Regions from separate parts of the Kitasatospora sp. NPDC058478 genome, predicted to be linked through region 2. Evidence: riboswitches for the same ligand, from Rfam matches in the RefSeq annotation. Region 2 holds a riboswitch; each other region holds the start of a gene.
What was found. Region 2 has a riboswitch for thiamine pyrophosphate ahead of thiC (phosphomethylpyrimidine synthase ThiC). Riboswitches for the same ligand answer to the same signal wherever they lie in the genome.
Positions count from the first base shown of each region.

Region 1: linked by a shared signal. The riboswitch ahead of ACFWPT_RS36820 (purine-cytosine permease family protein) and the one ahead of thiC (phosphomethylpyrimidine synthase ThiC) in region 2 are both predicted to bind thiamine pyrophosphate.
Region 3: linked by a shared signal. The riboswitch ahead of thiO (glycine oxidase ThiO) and the one ahead of thiC (phosphomethylpyrimidine synthase ThiC) in region 2 are both predicted to bind thiamine pyrophosphate.

Region 1 is NZ_JBHXML010000095.1:9,362-16,899, reverse strand. It holds gene ACFWPT_RS36840 (bifunctional DNA primase/polymerase) at 1-472, shown strand, start outside; gene ACFWPT_RS36835 (DUF5926 family protein) at 679-1,662, opposite strand; gene ACFWPT_RS36830 (ATP-binding protein) at 1,769-2,206, opposite strand; gene ACFWPT_RS36825 (glycerophosphodiester phosphodiesterase family protein) at 2,617-3,441, opposite strand; gene ACFWPT_RS36820 (purine-cytosine permease family protein) at 3,521-4,987, opposite strand; TPP riboswitch at 4,980-5,127, opposite strand; gene ACFWPT_RS36815 (S1C family serine protease) at 5,443-7,266, shown strand; tRNA gene ACFWPT_RS36810 (tRNA-Ser) at 7,330-7,417, shown strand; gene ACFWPT_RS36805 (MerR family transcriptional regulator) at 7,536-7,538, shown strand, end outside.
Region 2 is NZ_JBHXML010000031.1:41,232-45,205, forward strand. It holds gene ACFWPT_RS18880 (AbrB/MazE/SpoVT family DNA-binding domain-containing protein) at 1-38, opposite strand, end outside; gene thiC (phosphomethylpyrimidine synthase ThiC) at 197-2,074, opposite strand; TPP riboswitch at 2,070-2,204, opposite strand; gene ACFWPT_RS18890 (DUF5326 family protein) at 2,343-2,543, opposite strand; gene tenA (thiaminase II) at 2,760-3,428, opposite strand; gene ACFWPT_RS18900 (cupin domain-containing protein) at 3,520-3,837, opposite strand.
Region 3 is NZ_JBHXML010000022.1:8,153-15,690, reverse strand. It holds gene ACFWPT_RS14400 (molybdopterin-dependent oxidoreductase) at 1-156, shown strand, start outside; gene pknB (Stk1 family PASTA domain-containing Ser/Thr kinase) at 204-1,982, opposite strand; gene ACFWPT_RS14390 (thiazole synthase) at 2,304-3,101, opposite strand; gene thiS (sulfur carrier protein ThiS) at 3,103-3,372, opposite strand; gene thiO (glycine oxidase ThiO) at 3,369-4,544, opposite strand; TPP riboswitch at 4,548-4,660, opposite strand; gene ACFWPT_RS14375 (NAD(P)/FAD-dependent oxidoreductase) at 4,745-5,953, shown strand; gene ACFWPT_RS14370 (Rv2175c family DNA-binding protein) at 5,996-6,361, shown strand; gene thiE (thiamine phosphate synthase) at 6,361-7,011, shown strand; gene ACFWPT_RS14360 (polyprenyl synthetase family protein) at 7,068-7,538, opposite strand, start outside.

The DNA.
Region 1 (7,538 bases), on a different contig from region 2:
GCACGACCCGTCGCTGCTGGCCGCCACCACGGACGCCCGGATGGTGCGCTGGTGGTGGGAGCGGCAGAGCCCGGACGCTCCGGTGCTGGCCGCCACCGGTTCGGTGGTCTCGGCGGTCAGCCTGCCGGCGGCGGCCGGCGCCCGGGCGCTGGTCTACCTGGGCGCGCTGAGGCTGCCGCTCGGTCCGGTGCTGGCGATGCCGGGCCGGTACGCGCTGCTGGTGGCCCCGTACTCGCTGGACGCGATCGGCGAGATGCTCGCTCAACTCCCTTGGGTGCCAGGCTCGTTGCGCTACCACGGGGTGGACGGCTTCCTGCCGCTGCCGCCCGGCGGGGCGGCCGGCCGGGTGCGCTGGGTGCTGGCCCCGCACCCGGACGCCGACGGCGGGGTGTGGCTGCCGCAGGTCGGGCCGCTGCTGGGCGAGTTGGTGGAGGCGACGGTCCGGTTGGACAGCGGTCGCTCGGCGTACTGATCCGCCGGTCCGTTCCCGGGCCGCTCGTCGGGGCCCTGCGGAAAACAAAAGATCCGGCCGCTGGCGACGGGGGATGCACCAGCGGCCGGACTCTTTAGACAGTAACAAGGATCCGCGCCCGCGCCAATTTCCAAGAGGCCCTGCCCGCCCGGAAATTGCGGCTTCATGGCGACAATGTGACGCGTATCACCCGGATCCCGGGCGCTTTAGTTCAAGGTGACCTGACGGTTCACCAGGTTCGCGCGGGCGCGCCGCTCCTCGGCGGTCAACGGGGTCTCGTCGGCGAGTACCGAGGCCAGCCGCTCGGCGAACTCGGCGGCCGGCTTCTCGCAGTCGGCGGCGGTCATGGCGAGCGGGAGGTCCCAGACCGGGACGGTCAGGCCGTGCGCGCGGAACGAGCCGACCAGGCGGGTGTCCGGGCCGAGCGAGGACTGGTCGGCGGCGCTCAGCCGGGCCAGCGCGTCCAGCAGCCGCTCCTCGGGCACGGTCATCACCCAGCGCAGGTGGTTCTTGTCGGGGGTGCCGCACCAGTAGGCGGCGTCGGCGCTCGCCAGCTTCTCGGTCGGGATGGCCGAGGCGTTGGCGCGCTCCAGGGAGGCGGCGACCTCGCCGGTCGCGGTCTCGGCGTCCTCCAGCCAGAACTCGAAGCCGGTGTGCACGGCGGGCGTGAACGCGGCGTTGACGTCCAGCAGGTCCTGGAGCCGGCGTCCGCCCGCCTCGGTCCGGCGGGACGGCACCGGGTTGCCCGGCTCGGTGGCCAGCGCCAGCTCCAGGGCGTCCGCGAGGTCGCGGCTGAGGTCGCCGGAGGAGGACTGGGTCTGCAGGCCGAGCAGGATGGAGCCGTCCTGGCGGCGCAGGGCCGGCCAGGCCAGCGGCAGCACGGTGGCCAGGGTCACCGACGGGACGTCGCCGGTGGCGCCCTCGGCCACCCCGGCGGCCAGCGTCAGCGGCACCGTGGCGGCGGGCACCAGCTCGCGCAGCGCGACCCAGTCGGCCTCGCCCGCCAGGCCCTCGAACGGGCGGTGCACCAGCTCCTGCACCGCGTGCGAGGCCTCCCGGCCGTGACAGGCCTTGTACCGGCGGCCCGAACCGCAGGGGCAGTTCTCGCGGGCCCCCACCACGGGGACCTCGCCCGCGACGGCGGTGGTGGACTGACGCTGCGGCGCCTTCTTGGCGGCCTTCTTGCCCATGGTGCGGCTCTCCCGGGAACGGTGGTCCTTTGCTCCGGGCAGCCTACTGACGTTCCCCCGGCGCGCGGGCACGCGCCGGGCGGACGGGTGGGGGGCGCGCGTCGGTTCAGGCGCTGCGGGCGTCACCACCGGTGCGCCGGGCGTGCCGGGCCCGGGCGGGCAGCGCCGCCCAGACCGTCACCTCGCCGGGCGCGTCGCGCACGCCCCAGTCGCTGGCCAGCTGGCCGACGATGTTCAGGCCGCGACCGCCGCGCGAGGTCAGCGAGGGGCCGGCGGGCAGCGGCCGGGTGGTCGCGCCGCCGTCGGTGACCTCCAGGGTGAGCACGCCGTCGGCGTGCAGCTGCCAGCGGACCAGCACGCCGCCGTCCGTTCCGCTCCCGTGCTCCTCGCGCTCCCGGCCGCCCGTGGCGGGGTGCGTCCCGGAGGGGACGCCGACCAGCAGCTGGTCCACCACCTCGGCCCGCGCGCCGCGCCCCAGGGCCCGCAGCGGGCCGAGCGGACGGGCGTACCGACAGGCGTTGCTCAGCAGTTCGGAAAGGATCAATACGGCATCATCAATGACCGGCTCCGGTATCTGCCGGTCGCCGAGATCTCGACGCAGTCGGCGCCGTGCGACCCCGACACTCGCCGGGCCGTGCGGCACTGCCATGGTCGATGAAGTCGGCACTTCACGCGCCACCATCAACGCCACCCCCGGACCTCCTTCAGCGTATGCCGAGGGAGAGATGCCCCTTGGTAATGCGTCGGAAACGACCGCCGGACGATCCCGCGAGGACATTTCAAGCGATTGCGACCGAGGGTGGACCTGAGGTCATTCCGTGCTCACCCTGCGTCGCCCCGGTGCATGAATTCCGGCAATAACGGGCCCGGAAGGTTTGACTGCCGACCAGAACGATCAGGTTGTGTCCGGGCTTTGCGGGTGGATTTGCGGGCGGCCCGCCGCCCGACGGCGGATCACCGCCCGAGCTGCGCCAGGACCTCGGCGGGCCGGTTGGTGATGATCGCGGACACCCCGAGCTCCAGGCACAGTTCCACGTCGGCCGGTTCGTCCACGGTCCACACGTGCACCTCGTGCCCCAGCTCGCGCAGCCGCGTCACCAGCTGCGGGCGGGCCCGCACCAGGTCGATGCCCGGCCCGGCGATCCGCGCCCCGCCCGGCAGCGGGGAGCCCGGGCGCAGCCGGCCGAGCAGCGGCAGGGTCCGTTCGAACAGGAACACCCGCCGGTACTCCGGCGCCGAGGCCGCCACCCGGTCCAGCCCCACCGAGGAGAAGCTCATGATCCGGGCCGCTGGGCGCTCGCCCTCCCGGCTCGCGCCGATCTTGAAGCGTTCGAGCGTCCGCAGCAGCTCGGCCTCCACCCGGCCGCGGTAGCGCACCGGGTGCTTGGTCTCGATCGCCAGGTCCACCGGGCGGCCGCAGTCCACCACCAGCTCCAGCAGCCGCTCCAGCCGCAGCACGCCGCGCAGTTCGGGGTCGGTGCTGGGGCGGCCGGTCTTCCAGGCGCCGAAGTCGTACGCCTCCAGCTCGGCCAGCGTCATCGCCGAGACGGTGCCCTGGCCGTTGGAGACCCGGCCGATCCGGCGGTCGTGCACGCAGACCAGCTCGCCGTCGGCGGTCAGCCGGACGTCGCACTCGACCGCGTCCGCGCCCTCGTCGAGCGCGCGCCGGTACGCCGCCAGGGTGTGCTCGGGCAGGGCGTGCGAGGAACCGCGGTGGGCGATCACCTGGACGGGCGGCGTGGTGCGCGCCGCCGTCGAGGACGGGTCTGTGCTGGTCACGGGCCCCACGATAGGCGGCGGAAGTGACGCGCAGGCGAAGACGGCCCCAATCCGCGGGGCCGTCTTCGGTGCCGGTCGGTCAGCTCCGCGCCGTCCTGCGGGTCAGCGGGGTGAGCGCCCAGGTGACCAGGGCCGGCACCAGGAAGGCGAACAGCGAGGCCGACGTCCACTCCTGCGGGGTGAAGTCCAGGGCGTCCTGGGCGGAGGTCCAGAAGTCCGTCCACCAGCCGGCCACCGCGGTCGGCGCGATGAACTGGTAGACCGCGAAGCCCAGCACCCACGGCAGCAGCATCAGGCGGCGCGAGGGCGCGTCGGCGGAGAGGTTCCAGCCGTACCGGCCGGCGCCGAAGAAGTAGTCCACCGCCAGCACCGCCAGCAGCGGCACGAAGACCGAGCCGATCAGGCCGAGGAAGTTGGTGTAGGTGTCGGTGAACTTGTCGATCTGCAGGGCCAGCACGGTGATCAGCAGGCCGATCCCGCCGGTCAGCACCCGGCGGTCCACCTTCGGCAGCAGGTTCTGCACCGACATCGCGGTCGAGTACACGTTGGCGAAGGACTGGTCCGTCTCGCGCAGCACCAGCACCAGCAGGAACAGCCAGCCGGCCCAGACGCCGAGGAAGGAGTCGAAGATCCTGTTCGGGTCGCCGTCGGACTGCAGCAGGGCCATCAGGCCGAGCACGTAGCACCAGACCTGGGCGATCGTGTAGCCGGAGAAGCTGCCCCAGAACGCCGAGCGCGCGGTGCGCGAGTGCCGGGTGTAGTCGGCGGCCAGCGGGACGAAGGAGATCGACACCGCGATCATCGCGTCGGTGGCGCCCAGGAAGCCGTGCCAGTTGCCGGCGCCCGGGTCGGGCACCCCCTGGCGGCCCAACTGGACGGTGAAGTACACCATCGCGACGGCGACCGCACCGGCCACGAAGCGGCGCAGCACCGCGATCGAGCCCAGCGGCCAGATGGTCAGCGCGGTGGTCAGCGCGCCCGCCAGGAGCACGAACAGCCAGCGGTAGCCGTCGGTGTGGGCGACGGTCTGCGCGCCCACCGCGATCGTGAGCAGCTCGAACACGCCCCAGCCGACGCACTGGACGATGTTCAGCACCGTCGGGACGTACGACAGCCGGGTGCCGAACAGCCCGCGCAGGTTCGCCATCGCGGGCGCACCGGTACGGGCCCCGATCAGCGCGGCCACGCCGAGCATCGCGGTGCCGACCACGGTGCCGGCCACGATCGCGGTCACCGCGGCGGCCAGCGACAGCTCGCTGCCCTTGGCGCCGAGCACGGTCGCGGCGGTGGAGAAGCCGATCAGGCTGACGCCCAGGTTCATCCAGAGCGCGAAGTGGTCCCGGAAGCGCAGCGTGCGCGGCGGCTCGGTGTCCAGTACGAGCGGTGCCTCGGCACGCTCCGGGCGGTCCAGGACGGCGGTCGCCGTGTCGGTGGGGCCCGGGCGACCGCTGTCACCGCTGTCACCGTCGTGAGCGGTCGGGGACGGTTCGGGGAAACCCTTGGACGCGGGCGCGCCCGAAGAAGAGGATGGCGAAGCAGGCGACATGGCCGATACTCCCTACGCCGGCATTACCCGGACAGGTTCCGGCGGTCTGCGCCCCCTCGACGGTCCGCCCACGATCCCGTGGCGTACGGTCGACCAGCGCACTCTCAGCCTGGTCGGTCCAAGCTCCCGCGTGTCAGTTGTGAGCGACAGGCTAACCGGCCCGGGGGTGAACGCCAAGGCCACGGGGTGTGCGGCCCGCATCGCGGGACGTCCGGCGGAGGTGGGGGAGCCTCCGGTCGTCGGCCTGGTCGCCGGTTCGGCCGTCGAGTTGCTCGTCGGCTCGGTCGTCGGCTTGGTGATCGGCTCGGTCGTCGGCGCAGGACAGCCTGGTCGGCGGCCCGGCTGTCGGCGGCGGCTAAGGATTCTTATGAGTTATTCAGAGGGGTCCTTACGGCAATCGAATCGGCAGTACGAAAAACTATGGTCCTTGGTTCTGTCAGCTATGGAGGTCGTTCGTGAGCACCGAGCGCGAGGTTGGGCCCACCGGGCCGCAGGGGGAGCAGCCCTCGGGCGGCCAGGCGGCGGCTGTTCCCGCTTCCGACGGCCACGCCTCGGGCGGGCACCAGCCGACACTGGCCTTCGGCCGGGTCCCCGAGCCCGCGGCCGCGCCGGCCGCCGAGGCCGCACCGGCTGAGGCCGCGCCGACCGAAGGCGCGCCGACCGATGGTGTTCCGGCCGAGGGCGGGTACCAGCCCACCGTGGCCTTCACCAAGGTCCCCGCGCCGGAGGCGGCCCCGCAGGCCCCGGCCGCGCCGGTCGCCGACGCGCCGACCGCCCCGGTCGACGCCGCCACCGGCTACATCGACGCGCCGCCGCCCGTCCTGCCGCCCGCCCCGCCGGTCCCGGCCGCGCCGGCGGTACCCGTCGCACCTGTCGCACCCGTCGCCGAGAGCCCGGCCCTGCCGCCGGGTGCCAACCCGTACGCCACCCCGGCCCACGGCGTCCCCGCCGCCGGCCCGCACGACCCGTACGGCACCCCGGCCGCACCCGGCGCGCCCGCCGCGCACCCCGCGCCCGGCCACCACCCGTTCGGCGCCGGCCAGCCGCTCGGCGGCTGGGGCGCCGCCCACGACGCCGGCGGCGGCGCGGGCTACCCGGGCGGCCCGGCCGGACCGCTCGGCTACCCGGCCGACTACCCCGGCGGCCCCGGCGGCCCGCGCAAGAAGCGCGGCGGCCTGGTCGCCCTGATCGCAGCCGTCGCGCTGGTCGCCGGCGTGGCCGGCGGGGCGCTCGGCGTGACCGTCGCGGACCGCAACGACCGCACCAACAGCGCCGACGACCACCGCAGCACCACCGTCCAGGCCAGCAACACCCAGAAGAACGAGCCCGCCCCCGGCTCGATCGCCGGCATCGCGCAGAAGGCGCTGCCCAGCGTCGTCACCATCAAGGCGCAGGGCAACGGCGAGTCGGGCACCGGCACCGGCTTCGTCTTCGACACCGAGGGCCACATCCTCACCAACAACCACGTGGTCGCGCCGACCCTCAACGGCGGCAAACTGACCGTCAAGTTCGCCGACGGCACGTCCTACAACGCGTCCGTGCTGGGCCACGCCGAGGGCTACGACGTCGCCGTGGTCAAGATCGACAACCCGCCGAAGAGCAAGCTGGCCCCGCTTCCGCTGGCCGACTCCGACAAGGTCAACGTCGGTGACGCCACCGTCGCGATCGGTGCGCCGTACGGCCTGGAGTCCACCGTCACCAGCGGCATCGTCAGCGCCAAGGACCGCCCGGTCGCCTCCGGCGACGAGACCGGCGGCCAGTCCTCCTACATGAACGCCCTGCAGACCGACGCCTCGATCAACCCCGGCAACTCCGGCGGCCCGCTGCTCGACTCCAGCGGCTCGGTGATCGGCATCAACTCGGCGATCCAGTCCAACGCCTCCGCCAACGGCCGGGCCGGCAGCATCGGCCTCGGCTTCGCCATTCCGATCAACCAGGCCAAGTGGGTCGCCGACACCCTGATCAAGACCGGCAAGCCGGTCTACGCCAAGCTCGACGTGCTGCGCAACGACGACTACAAGGGCGACGGCGCGCAGATCCAGACCCGCGACATCCAGGGCCAGCCGGCCGTCACCCCCGGAGGCGCCGCCGACAAGGCCGGTCTCAAGCCGGGCGACGTCATCACCAAGCTCGGCGGAGTCCCGATCGACAACGGCCCCGCCCTGGTCAGCCGGATCTGGACGCACAAGCCCGGCGAGACCGTCGACGTCGAGTACACCCGCAACGGCCAGCAGTTCAACACCAAGGTCACCCTCGGCCAGCGGGACGGCGACAGCTGACCCCCACCCGCACGAAACGGTGTGCACCGAACCCCGCCGGACCCGTTAGGCTGACCTCCGCCTGGAGAGCTGCCCGAGCGGCCTAAGGGAACAGTCTTGAAAACTGTCGTGCGGTGACCCCGTACCGTGGGTTCGAATCCCACGCTCTCCGCTGGTTGGAGAACCACCTGCTCAGGGCGGGTGCCGAGATCACTCGGCACCCGCCTTTCGCGTTTGCGGCCGGCGGGGGTTGACCCTGACACGGTGGCAGGGGGTGGAGTGGGGGCACCATG
Region 2 (3,974 bases):
GCAGGGATCGTGACCTGCCCCTTGCTGTTGAGCCGCATCTCCCGCCTCCGAAGTAGCACGTATTACCACTACCACGTAATACTAGCTCGGCGACCGGATCCCCCAGTGGCCCAAGTGCGGCGCCGTGGCCCAGGCATGCCGAAGCGCTGCCACAGGAACAGCGAGACACCCGGAGCAGCGCTTCGACAGAACGACGTCAGTCGGCGAGGGGGAGGTAGACCCGGTTGCCCTGGGCGGCGAACTCGGCGGACTTCTCCGCCATGCCTGCCAGGGCCTCGGCGTCGAACTCGGTCTCCACGGCACTGGAACCCTCGCCGTGCTCGGCGCGGATCTTCTGACTGATCTTCATCGAGCAGAACTTCGGGCCGCACATGGAGCAGAAGTGGGCCGTCTTGGCGGGTTCGGCGGGGAGGGTCTCGTCGTGGAAGGCGCGGGCGGTCTCCGGGTCGAGGGCCAGGTTGAACTGGTCCTCCCAGCGGAACTCGAAGCGGGCGTCGGAGAGGGCGTCGTCCCAGTCCTGGGCGCCGGGGTGGCCCTTGGCGAGGTCGGCGGCGTGGGCGGCGATCTTGTAGGTGATCACGCCGGTCTTGACGTCGTCGCGGTTGGGCAGGCCCAGGTGCTCCTTGGGCGTGACGTAGCAGAGCATCGCGGTGCCCCACCAGGCGATCATCGCGGCGCCGATGCCCGAGGTGATGTGGTCGTAGCCGGGGGCGACGTCGGTGGTGAGCGGGCCGAGGGTGTAGAACGGCGCCTCGTCGCAGATCTCCTGCTGGAGATCCATGTTCTCCTTGATCTTGTGCATCGGGACGTGGCCCGGGCCCTCGATCATCACCTGGACGTCGCGCTCGCGGGCGATCCGGCCGAGCTCGCCGAGGGTGCGCAGTTCGGCGAACTGCGCCTCGTCGTTGGCGTCCGCGATGGAGCCGGGGCGCAGGCCGTCGCCGAGCGAGAAGGTGACGTCGTAGCGCGCGAGGATGTCGCAGAGCTCCTCGAAGTTGCTGTAGAGGAAGTTCTCCTGGTGGTGCGCCAGGCACCAGGCGGCCATGATCGAGCCGCCGCGCGAGACGATGCCGGTCTTGCGGCGGGCGGTCAGCGGGACGTACCGGAGCAGGACGCCGGCGTGGACGGTCATGTAGTCGACGCCCTGCTCGCACTGCTCGATGACGGTGTCCCGGTACACCTCCCAGCTCAGGTCCTCGGCCTTGCCGTCGACCTTCTCCAGGGCCTGGTAGAGCGGCACGGTGCCGATCGGCACGGGGGAGTTGCGCAGGATCCACTCGCGGGTGGTGTGGATGTTGCGGCCGGTGGAGAGGTCCATGACGGTGTCGGCGCCCCAACGGGTGGCCCAGGTCATCTTCTCCACCTCCTCCTCGATCGAGGAGGTGACGGCGGAGTTGCCGATGTTGGCGTTGATCTTCACCAGGAAGTTGGTGCCGATGATCGCCGGCTCCACCTCGGGGTGGTTCACGTTGACCGGGATGACGGCCCGGCCGCGGGCCACCTCGGCCCGCACGTACTCGGGGGCGAGGCCCTCGCGCAGCGCCACGAACTCCATCTCGGGGGTGACCACGCCCCGCTTGGCGTAGGCGAGTTGGGTGACGGCGGCACCGCCGCGGCCGCGCAGCGGGCGGCGCGGGCGGCCCGGGAAGACGGCGTCCAGGTTGCGCAGGTTCCCGCCGCGCGGCGAGGTGTGCTTGATCCCGTCGTCCTCGGGGCGCGCCTCGCGGCCGTCGTACTCCTCGACGTCGCCGCGCAGGCGGATCCAGGCGTCGCGCAGGGCGGGCAGGCCGCGCCGCACGTCGGGTTCGTAGGCCTGGTCGGTGTACGGGCCGGAGGTGTCGTACAGCGGGACGGTCCTGCCGTTGGTGAGCTGCACCTCGCGGTACGGGACCCGCAGGTCGGGCCGGGACCCTTCGCGGTAGGCCTTGCGCCAGGCCGGGGTGGGGTAGCCGGTGCCGGCGCTGGTGACGGAGGCGGTGGCGGTGGCGGCCTCGCCGGTCTCGCTGCCGCCGGCCTCGGTGCCGCTGTTCCCGGTGCTGCGGGCAGGCTGCGGCTGTGCTTCGAACGTGGTCATCTGACCTCAAACTCCCTACGCCGGCATTACCCGGTCAGGTTCCTGCGGTCGACGCAGCCGTCGGTCCGTCCGTCGACGTCCCGGTCAGCGCCCTCTCAGCCCGGTGCTCCGAGCTCCCGCGTCGGCAGGCGGTGTTGCCTGCACATGACGCCCAACACCGTAGCGAGCCGATCGCCGCAGGTCCAGCACGCCTCCGGCCGGCCGGACGCCGCGCCGGGAACGCCGAAGGCCCGGCCCCCGTCCAGGGGGCCGGGCCTCGGGCGGTTGCTCAGCCCTTGGCGGCCTTCTTCACCAGGACCACCACGGCGGCGGCGATGCCGGCGACGACCAGCACCTTGATCAGAATGCTCAGCAGGGCGCCGACGACACCGAAGACGAATCCCACGATGTTCCAGAGCAGCACCAGGACCAGCACCGGGATGACGATGTTCCGCACCCAGGAGGGCAGCGACTTCCAGAGCTCAGCCATGACCGTTCCTTCTCTCCCCGTGGGGTCGGCTGCCGTCCGGTGCCGCATCCCGCTTGCTTTCGGTACTTCGATCGTACGGGGACACGAGTGCCGGAACGAGGCCCGATGGCCCGGAGAGAACCCCTAGATCACCCCGACCCGGGGCCCCGGGGAGACCCGGGTACGGGCATCGGGGACGACCCCCGGAAAGGGCCCCGCACCCCATGCGACCAGCGGTCAGACCGGCCAGCGCTCGCCGCGCCAGGCGGCGTCCCAGAACATCCACTCGTAGCGCGAGGTGGTCGTGAAGTGCTCGACGACCCGGCGCCGTTCGGCCGGGGAGATCTCCTCGCCGAGGCGGTCGGTGAGCGCCAGCACCCGGCGGACGACGGACTGGAACGCCTCGTCGCCGTAGGTGGCGATCCACTTGGCGTACAGCGGGTCGGGGGAGCCCTGGGCGAGCAGCGCCTCGCCGACCCGGGCGTAGATCCAGTAGCAGGGCAGCACCGCGCCGACGGCCTCGGCGAAGGAGCCGCCATAGACGGTGGCCAGCAGGTAGCTGGTGTAGGCCCGGGTGGTGGGCAGCACCGGTTCGGCGGCGGCCTGCTCGGCGCTGCCGCCGAAGGCGGTCAGGAACTCGGCGTGCATGCCCTGTTCGGCGGCCAGCGCGCCGACCGCGTCGTCGGCGAAGGCCCGCACGTCCTCCTCGCCGGGCGCCTTGGCGGCGCAGACGGCGAGCGCGCGGGCGTAGTCGCGCAGGTAGTGCGAGTCCTGGACGACGAAGTGGCGGAAGGCCGCACGCGGCAGGGTGCCGTCGGTGAGGCCGCCGATGAAGGGGTGGGCGAGGATCTCGGCGTACACCGGCTCGATGGCCGCCCAGAGTTCTTCCGTCAGGCTCTTGCTCATGCCCAGGACCCTAGACGGTCGGCCGCGGCCGGCCCACGGACGGTCAGTCCCCGGCAGGTCCCCGGCCGGTTCCCGGTCGGTCCGCAGACGGTCAGCCCTCGGGCGGGGAGAACACCACCAGGACCCGCAGTTCCTCGGTGACGTGGTGGAAGCGGTGCTCGGTGCCGGCCGGGACGTAGACGACGGTGCCGCGCCCGACCGTGGCGGTCTCGGCGCCGACGGTCAGTTCGGCGCGGCCGCTGATCACCTGGTAGATCTCGTCCTGGTCGTGCGCGGTCTGCGGGTCGGTGTCGCCGGGGGAGAGCGCGTAGAGCCCGGCGGACATCCGCGGTTCGCGCAGGAAGCGCAGGTACGCGCCGTCGTTCGCCGCGCGTTCGACGTCCAGTTCGTCCAACCGGAACAGCTTCACCGCTGCTCCCCTCCTTCGTCCATCCACCGTGCGGGCCACGGGCATTCAACACCACGGGCGCCGGACCGGGGGCGCCAAGATGTCCGGCGGGAGCGCCAACATGTCCGAGGAGAGCTTCCCCCGGGGCGGCGGGGCCT
Region 3 (7,538 bases), on a different contig from region 2:
GCCTGGAAGGGCCCCAAGTGGGTCCGCGCGGTGGAGTACATGCGGGCCGACCGCCGGGGCTTCTGGGAGGAGCGCGGCTACCACAACCTCGCCGACCCGTGGCGCGAGCAGCGCTACTCCCACCAGGAGGAGCCGGGCGACGGCCCGCTGCGCTGAGGGCGGACCGGCGTTCGGAGGAATCCCCTCAGAAGCGAGGGATCCCCTTAGAAGAAGGGGAAGTTGACCGTCACCGTGGTGTGCTGCGGGCGCCGCTCGCCGGCCGCCGGGGACTGGCCGGACACCTTGCCGGTGCCGAACAGGTTGACCCCGCTGGTCTGCATCGTGAAGCCGGCCGCCTGGAGCGCCTTCGCCGCGTCGTCCTTGCTCATCCCGGTGACGTCCGGGACGGGCACCATGCCCTTGCTGACCACCAGCGAGACCGCGGTGTTCTCCTGGAGCAGCTGCCCGGCCGCGGGCGAACTGCTGATCACCACGCCCTCCGGCACGGTGTCGTCGTACGTCCCGGTCACGCCGCCCCTGGTCAGCTGGGCCGCGGTCAGCGCGTCGGCGGCCTGGTCGGCGGTCTTCCCGGTCAGGTCCGGCACCGCGATCCGCTTGGGGCCCCTGGAGACGGTCACCGTCACGGTGTCGCTCTTGCGGGTCCGCGCACCCACCCCGGGGTCGGTGGCGATCACCTGCCCGGCCGGGACGCTCTCGCTGAACACCTCGACGAAGCGGCCGTGCATGCCGTCCTTGTCCAGGATCCGCTGGGCCTCGGCCCGGTCCTTGCCGAGCACGCCGGGCACCGGCCCGTACAGCCCCTCGGACAGCCCGTACGTCGCGCCGCCGACCGCCAGCACCAGGGCGGTCAGCGCGGCCGCCCAGATCAGCGACTTGCGGGGGAGGCGGCGCAGCAGGCCGGGCCGGCGCCCGCGCACCGGGGTCGGCTCGTCGTACGGGCGCGGCTCGACCAGCAGCTGGTCCAGCAGCTCCGCCGGCACGTCCAGCACGCTGGTGGGCTCCGGCGCCGCGGCGTCGACGGGCCCCGTCGGCGGCTGGATCACCGAGGTCGGCTCGCTGGTCGGGTAGCGCGGGCTGGGCCGGGTGGAGGCCGGCGGCTCGGCGTCCAGCTCGGCGGGGGTGAGCGTGCGGCGGAGCCGCTGGAGGGCGGCGAGCAGTTCGACCGCGTCGTACGGGCGGGCCTCGGCCGTCCGGGCGCAGGCGCCGGCCACTATGGCGTCCAGCCCGGGGCCGACGGCCGGGGCGATCAGCGAGGGGGCGGGGACGTCCTCGTGCAGGTGCTTGTACATGACCTGGACGGGGTTGTCGCCGGTGTGCGGGCGGCGGCCGGTGAGCATCTCGTAGAGCAGGATGCCGGCCGCGTAGACGTCGACCCGCTGGTCGGTGGGGGCGTCCGGGAGGATCTGCTCGGGGGCCAGGTAGGAGACGGTGCCGAGGACCGTGCCGCCGGTCGCGGTGCTGGTCGAGGTGGGCGCGCCGTCGGCGGTGCCGAGGACCCGGACCAGGCCGAAGTCGGCGACCTTGACCAGCCCGTCCTCGGTGATCAGCACGTTCTCGGGCTTGACGTCCCGGTGCACCAGCCCGGCCCGGTGGGCGGCGCCGAGGGCGGCCAGCACCGGCTCCAGCACGTCCAGCGCGGCCCGTACGGACAGTGCGCCGCGGTCGCGCAGCAGGTCCCGCAGGGTGCGGCCGGGCACGTACTCCATGGCGAGGAAGACGTTCGCGCCGTCCGCGCCCTGGTCGAAGACGTTCACCACGTTCGGGTGGGAGAGCCGGGCGACGGCCTTGGCCTCGCGGATGAACCGGGCGGTGAAGCCGTCGTCCCCGGCCAGCGCGGGGTGCATCACCTTGAGGGCGACGACCCGGTCGAGCCGGGTGTCGGTGCCCTTGTAGACGGTGGACATCCCGCCGGTCGCGATGCGCTGCTCGACCCGGTACCGGCCGTCGAGCAGGGTACCGATCAAGGGGTCGTGCAGTGCCATGTCCACCCGGAGAGTCTAGGGCGTGCCTTCAAACCCCCGTCGTCCGCCCGGAGGGCGGGCGTGGCGGCGTTGGGGTGCGTGCATCGCAAGGCGGAGGAGGGAGTCCATGCGGTGGGGGCACCTCCCGGCCGAAGGCTGGGGGCCATCGGCGACCGACGACAACGCGGCGAGGTGCGTGCCCCGGCGTCGGCGCGCAGGCGGGGGTTTGAAGGCACGCCCTCGGGCTCCGGCGGCAGCGGGGCCCGGAGGACATCGCCTCCGGGCCCGGCTGTGCCCGGTTTGTGACACGGCACACGCGGGCGGGTGCCGGGCGTCCCGGTGTCAGAACGCCGGGTGCTCGCGGGTGTCCAGCTCCGCCCGGCCGGCCATCGCCGAGGAGGCCTCGGCGTGGAACCGGCGCGGGATGCGGCCGGCCCGGTGGGCGAACCGGCCCGCCTCGGCGGCGTGCCGCATCGCCTCGGCCATCAGCACCGGGTCCTGCGCCCTGGTCACCGCGGAGGCGAGCATCACCGCCGCGCAGCCCAGCTCCATCGCCAGCGCGACGTCCGAGGCGGTGCCAGCGCCCGCGTCCAGGATCACCGGGACGCCCGCGCCCTCCACGATCAGCTGGAAGTTGTGCGGGTTGCGGATGCCCAGGCCGGAGCCGATCGGCGAGCCCAGCGGCATGATCGCCGCGCAGCCGACGTCCTCCAGCTTGCGCGCCAGCACCGGGTCGTCGTTGGTGTACGGCAGCACCGTGAAGCCGTCGTCGACCAGGGTCTCGGCGGCGTCCAGCAGCTCGATCGGGTCCGGCAGGAGGGTCCGCTCGTCGGCGATCACCTCCAGCTTCACCCAGTCGGTGCCGAGCGCCTCGCGGGCCAGCCGGGCGGTCAGCACGGCCTCCCCGGCGGTGAAGCAGCCCGCCGTGTTGGGCAGTACCCGGATGCCGTTGCGGGTCAGCACGTCCAGGACGGAGCCCTGGGTGCCGGCGTCGACCCGGCGCATCGCCACGGTGGTCAGCTCGGTGCCGGAGGCCAGTAGCGCCCGTTCCAGGATCTCCAGGCTGGGTGCGCCGCCGGTGCCCATGATCAGCCGGGAGCCGAAGGACGCCCCGGCGATGGTCAGCAGGTCGTCGGCCATGTCAGCCTCCCTGGACGGCGGTGAGGATCTCGATCCGGTCGCCCGTCGACAGTTCCGTGGCCGGCCACGAACTGCGCGGCACCACGGCCTCGTTGAGGGCGGCGGCGACGCCGCTGTGGGCGGTGCTGAGGGTGGCCACGACCTCTGCGAGGGTGGTCGTGGTGGACACCCGGCGGGGCTCGCCGTTGACGGTCAGCGCGATCTCGGCCGGTGCGGTCCGGGCCGGCGTGGTCTGGGCCGGCGTGGTCTGGGGTGGTGCGATCTCGGTCATGCGGAGGCCTTCGTGGTGGAGCGGTCGGGGGAGAACCGGGTGGGTGTGAACGGCTGTGCGAGCTCGGGGAGTTCGCCGGTCGCCAGGTACTCGGCGAGCAGGTCGGCGGTCACCGGGGTGAGCAGCACGCCGTTGCGGTAGTGGCCGGTGGCGGCGACCAGCCCGGGCAGCGCGGTCGGGCCCAGCAGCGGGGCGTTGTCCGGCGAGCCGGGCCGCAGCCCGGCCGAGGTCTCCAGCAGCGGGAGTTCGGTGATGCCCGGCACCAACTCGTGGGCGTCGCGCAGCAGTTCGTACACCCCGCCGGCGGTGACGGTGGTGTCGTAGCCCTGCTCCTCGGTGGTCGCGCCGATCACCAGCTCGCCGTTCTCCCGGGGCACCAGGTACAGGTGCTGTCCGCGCACCACCGCGCGGACGTTGCGGGACAGGAACGGCCGGTACGCCTCGGGGATCCGCAGCCGCAGGATCTGCCCCTTCACCGGGCGGACGGCCGGCAGCACGCCCTCCGGCAGTCCGGGCAGCCGGTGGCTGTGCGGGCCGGCCGCGAGCACCACCTGGTCGGCCCTCCGGGTCTCGCCTGTGCCGAGCCGGGCGCCGACCGCGCGGCCGCCCTCGACCAGCAGCCCGACGGCCTCGGCACGGTGGACCACGACCCCGGCGAGCTCGCAGGCGGCCACCAGGGCGGTCAGCAGCCGGCGGGGATCCACCTGGTGGTCGTCCGCGACGTGCAGGCCGCCGCGCACGCCGGGGGCGAGCATCGGCTCCAGCCTGCGGGCCTCCCGGCCGGTCAGCCAGGCCGAGTCCAGGCCGAGCCGCTGGTGGAAGGCGTGCAGCTCGCGCAGTTCCTCGCGGTCGTCGGAGTCCAGCGCGACGGCGATCGTGCCGCACCGGCGGTACCCGGTGTCCAGGCCGCCGCTCGCCTCGGTGAGCTCGGCGGCGAAGTCCCCGTACCGCTGGTTGGAGGCCATGCCGAGGCGCAGCAGCGGCTCCTCCCCGTACTGCAGCTCGGTGACCGGGGCGAGCATCCCGGCCGCGACCCCGGCCGCCCCGCCGCCGGGGGAGGGGTCGACCACGACGATGTTCCGCAACCCGCGCTGCGCGGCGCGCCAGGCGACGGCGAGGCCGATGATGCCCCCGCCGATCACCAGCACGTCGGCGTGGGTTTCCTCGGGCAAGCGTGACAAGGCTGCTCTTCTCCCTTCGCCGGAATGACCCGGATCAGGTTCGGACGGTCGCGGGCCGTGCCAGCCCGCCTCTCAGCCCGGTACGCCGGGCTCCCGTGATGGTGCCCCCACCATAACGCCGGGGGCGGGCCCGGCCGAAGGCCCGTACGCGGGGTGGACGGGCCGGTGGCCCCGGCAGGGCGCTGAGTACAGTGACGGGCGTGGCAGAGCTGAACGCAACGGATCGGGTGGTCGTCGTCGGGGCCGGGCTGGCCGGGGCGCAGTGCGCCCTGAAGCTGCGGCAGGGCGGCTGGCGGGGGCGGATCACGCTGGTCGGGGAGGAGCCGCACGCGCCGTACGACCGGCCGCCGCTCTCCAAGGACGTGCTGCTCGGCAAGGCCGACGCCACCACCCTGGACATCGACTACCCGCACCTGGGCATCGAGCTGCTCACCGGCCGCCGCGCCACCGGCCTCACCCCCGGCGTGCTGCACACCGACGCCGGCGACCTCCCGTACGACGCCCTGGTGATCGCCACCGGCGCCACCCCGCGCGCCCTGCCCGGCGCCGAGCGCGCGCACCTGCTGCACACCCTGGACGACGCGCTGGCGCTGCGCGCCCTGCTGCGGCCCGGCCTGCGGCTGGTGCTGGTCGGCGCGGGCTGGATCGGCGCCGAGGTGTCCACCGCCGCCCGCGCGGCCGGCTGCGAGGTGACGGTGGTCGAGGCGGGCCCGGCGCCCGTCCCCGGCGCGCTGCCGGCCGAGGTCGGTTCGGCGATGGCCGCCTGGTACGCCGAGGCCGGTGTCGACCTGCGCTGCGGGGTCGGCGTGGCCGCCGTCGAGGAGGGCGCGGTGCTGCTCGCGGACGGCTCGCACCTGCCCGCCGACGAGGTCGTGGTAGGCGTCGGCGCCCGGCCCGCGACGGGCTGGCTGGCCGGTTCCGGCGTCGAGCTGGACGGCACCGGCGCCGTCCTGGTGGACGGGCGGCTGCGCACCGGCCTGCCCGGCGTCTTCGCGGCCGGGGACTGCGTCAGCTACCCGTCCGCCCGCTCCGGCGCCCGGCTGGCCGTCCAGCACTGGGACCACGCGTTGCAGTCCGGCGAGGCCGCGGCGGCCGCCGTCCTCGGCGCGGACGCGCCGCCGTACGACCCGGTGCCGTACTTCTGGTCGGAGCAGTTCGGCCGGATGGTCCAGTACGCCGGGCGGCACGCCGAGGGCGACGAACTGCTGTGGCGCGGCGGCTCGCAGGACGCCTCCTGGACGGTGCTCTGGCTGCGCGACGGGGTGCCGAGCGCGCTGCTGGCCGTCGACCGGCCGCGCGACCTGACCCAGGGCCGCAGGCTGATCGAGCGCGGCACCGCGCTGGACCGGGCCCGCGCGGCGGACCCCTCGGTGCCGCTGAAGTCGGCGGTCGCGGGGTAGCGGCTGGTGCGCGGGGGGCTGTGGAGGTGGCAGTCTGGTGGCGTGAGTGAGATTGAAAGCAAGATTGAAGCCCTGGTTTCCGAGTGGATGTACCTGCCCGACATCTCGGAGCAGTGGGGGGTGCGCGTCACCGAGGTGCGCGACCTGGTCCGCACCGGCGGGCTGATCGCCGTCCGGCGGGGCCCCAACAAGTCGCTGCAGGTCCCTGCGGCGTTCATCGACGGCCAGGGGCTGGTCAAGCACCTGTCCGGCACCCTGACCGTGCTGCGCGACTGCGGTTACAACGACGTGGAGATCCTGGAGTGGCTCTTCACCGAGGACCCGTCGCTGCCCGGCAGCCCGATCCAGGCGTTGCAGGAGAACCGCGGCACCGAGGTCAAGCGGCGCGCCCAGGCGATGCTGATCTGATGGCGGCGGACACGCCGCGCCGGCGGCTGGCCGACGCCCGGCTGTACCTGTGCACCGACGCCCGCCGGGAGCAGGGCGACCTCGCCCAGTTCCTGGACGCGGCGCTGGCGGGCGGGGTGGACATCGTCCAGCTCCGGGACAAGGGCCTGGAGGCCAAGCAGGAACTGGAGGCCCTGGAGGTCTTCGCGGACGCCTGCCGCCGCCACGGCAAGCTGCTGGCCGTCAACGACCGCGCCGACGTCGCGCACGCGGCCCGGCCGGACGTGCTGCACCTCGGACAGGACGACCTGCCGGTGCCGGCCGCCCGGGCGATCCTCGGCGACGAGGTGCTGATCGGCCGGTCCTGCCACGCCGAGTCCGAGGTGGACGCGGCGGTCGCCGAGCCCGGCGTGGACTACTTCTGCACCGGCCCGGTCTGGCCGACCCCGACCAAGCCGGGCCGCCCGGCGCCGGGCCTCGGCCTGGTCTCGTACGCGGCGAAGCAGAGCACCGACCGGCCGTGGTTCGCCATCGGCGGCATCGACCTCGGCAACCTCGACGAGGTGCTGGCCGCCGGCGCCCGCCGGGTCGTCGTGGTCCGCGCCATCACGGCCGCGGACGACCCGCAGGCCGCCGCCGCCGAGCTCGCCCGGCGGGTGCGCTCGGCCTGACGGCCCCGGGGGCCGTCACCGTTCTCCGTACCTGCGGATCCTCTTGCGTGCGGATCTCAGTACTTGCGGACGGTGGCGGCCTCGGCCAGGGCCAGCAGCACCGTGCGGGCCTGCTCGTCGGCCAGCGGCGCCGCCTCCAGCGCGGCCAGGGACTGCCGCATCAGCTCGTCGATCCGGCGCTCCACCCGCTCGGGCGCGCCGCTGCGGGCCACCAGGTCGCGCAGCCCGGCGACCTCCTCGGGCACCAGGTCCGGCGCGCCGAGCCGCTCGTCCAGGTGCCGGGCGTCGGCGGCCGGCAGGCCCCGCATCGCGTGCGCCACCAGCAGGGTGCGCTTGCCCTCGCGCAGGTCGTCCCCGGCCGGCTTGCCGGTGACCGCCGGATCGCCGAAGACGCCGAGCAGGTCGTCCCGCAGCTGGAAGGCCTCGCCCAGCGGCAGCCCGAACGCCCCCAGCGCCGCCACCAGCTCCGGGCCGGCCCCGGCCAGCAGCGCGCCGACCTGGAGGGGGCGCTCGATCGTGTACTTCGC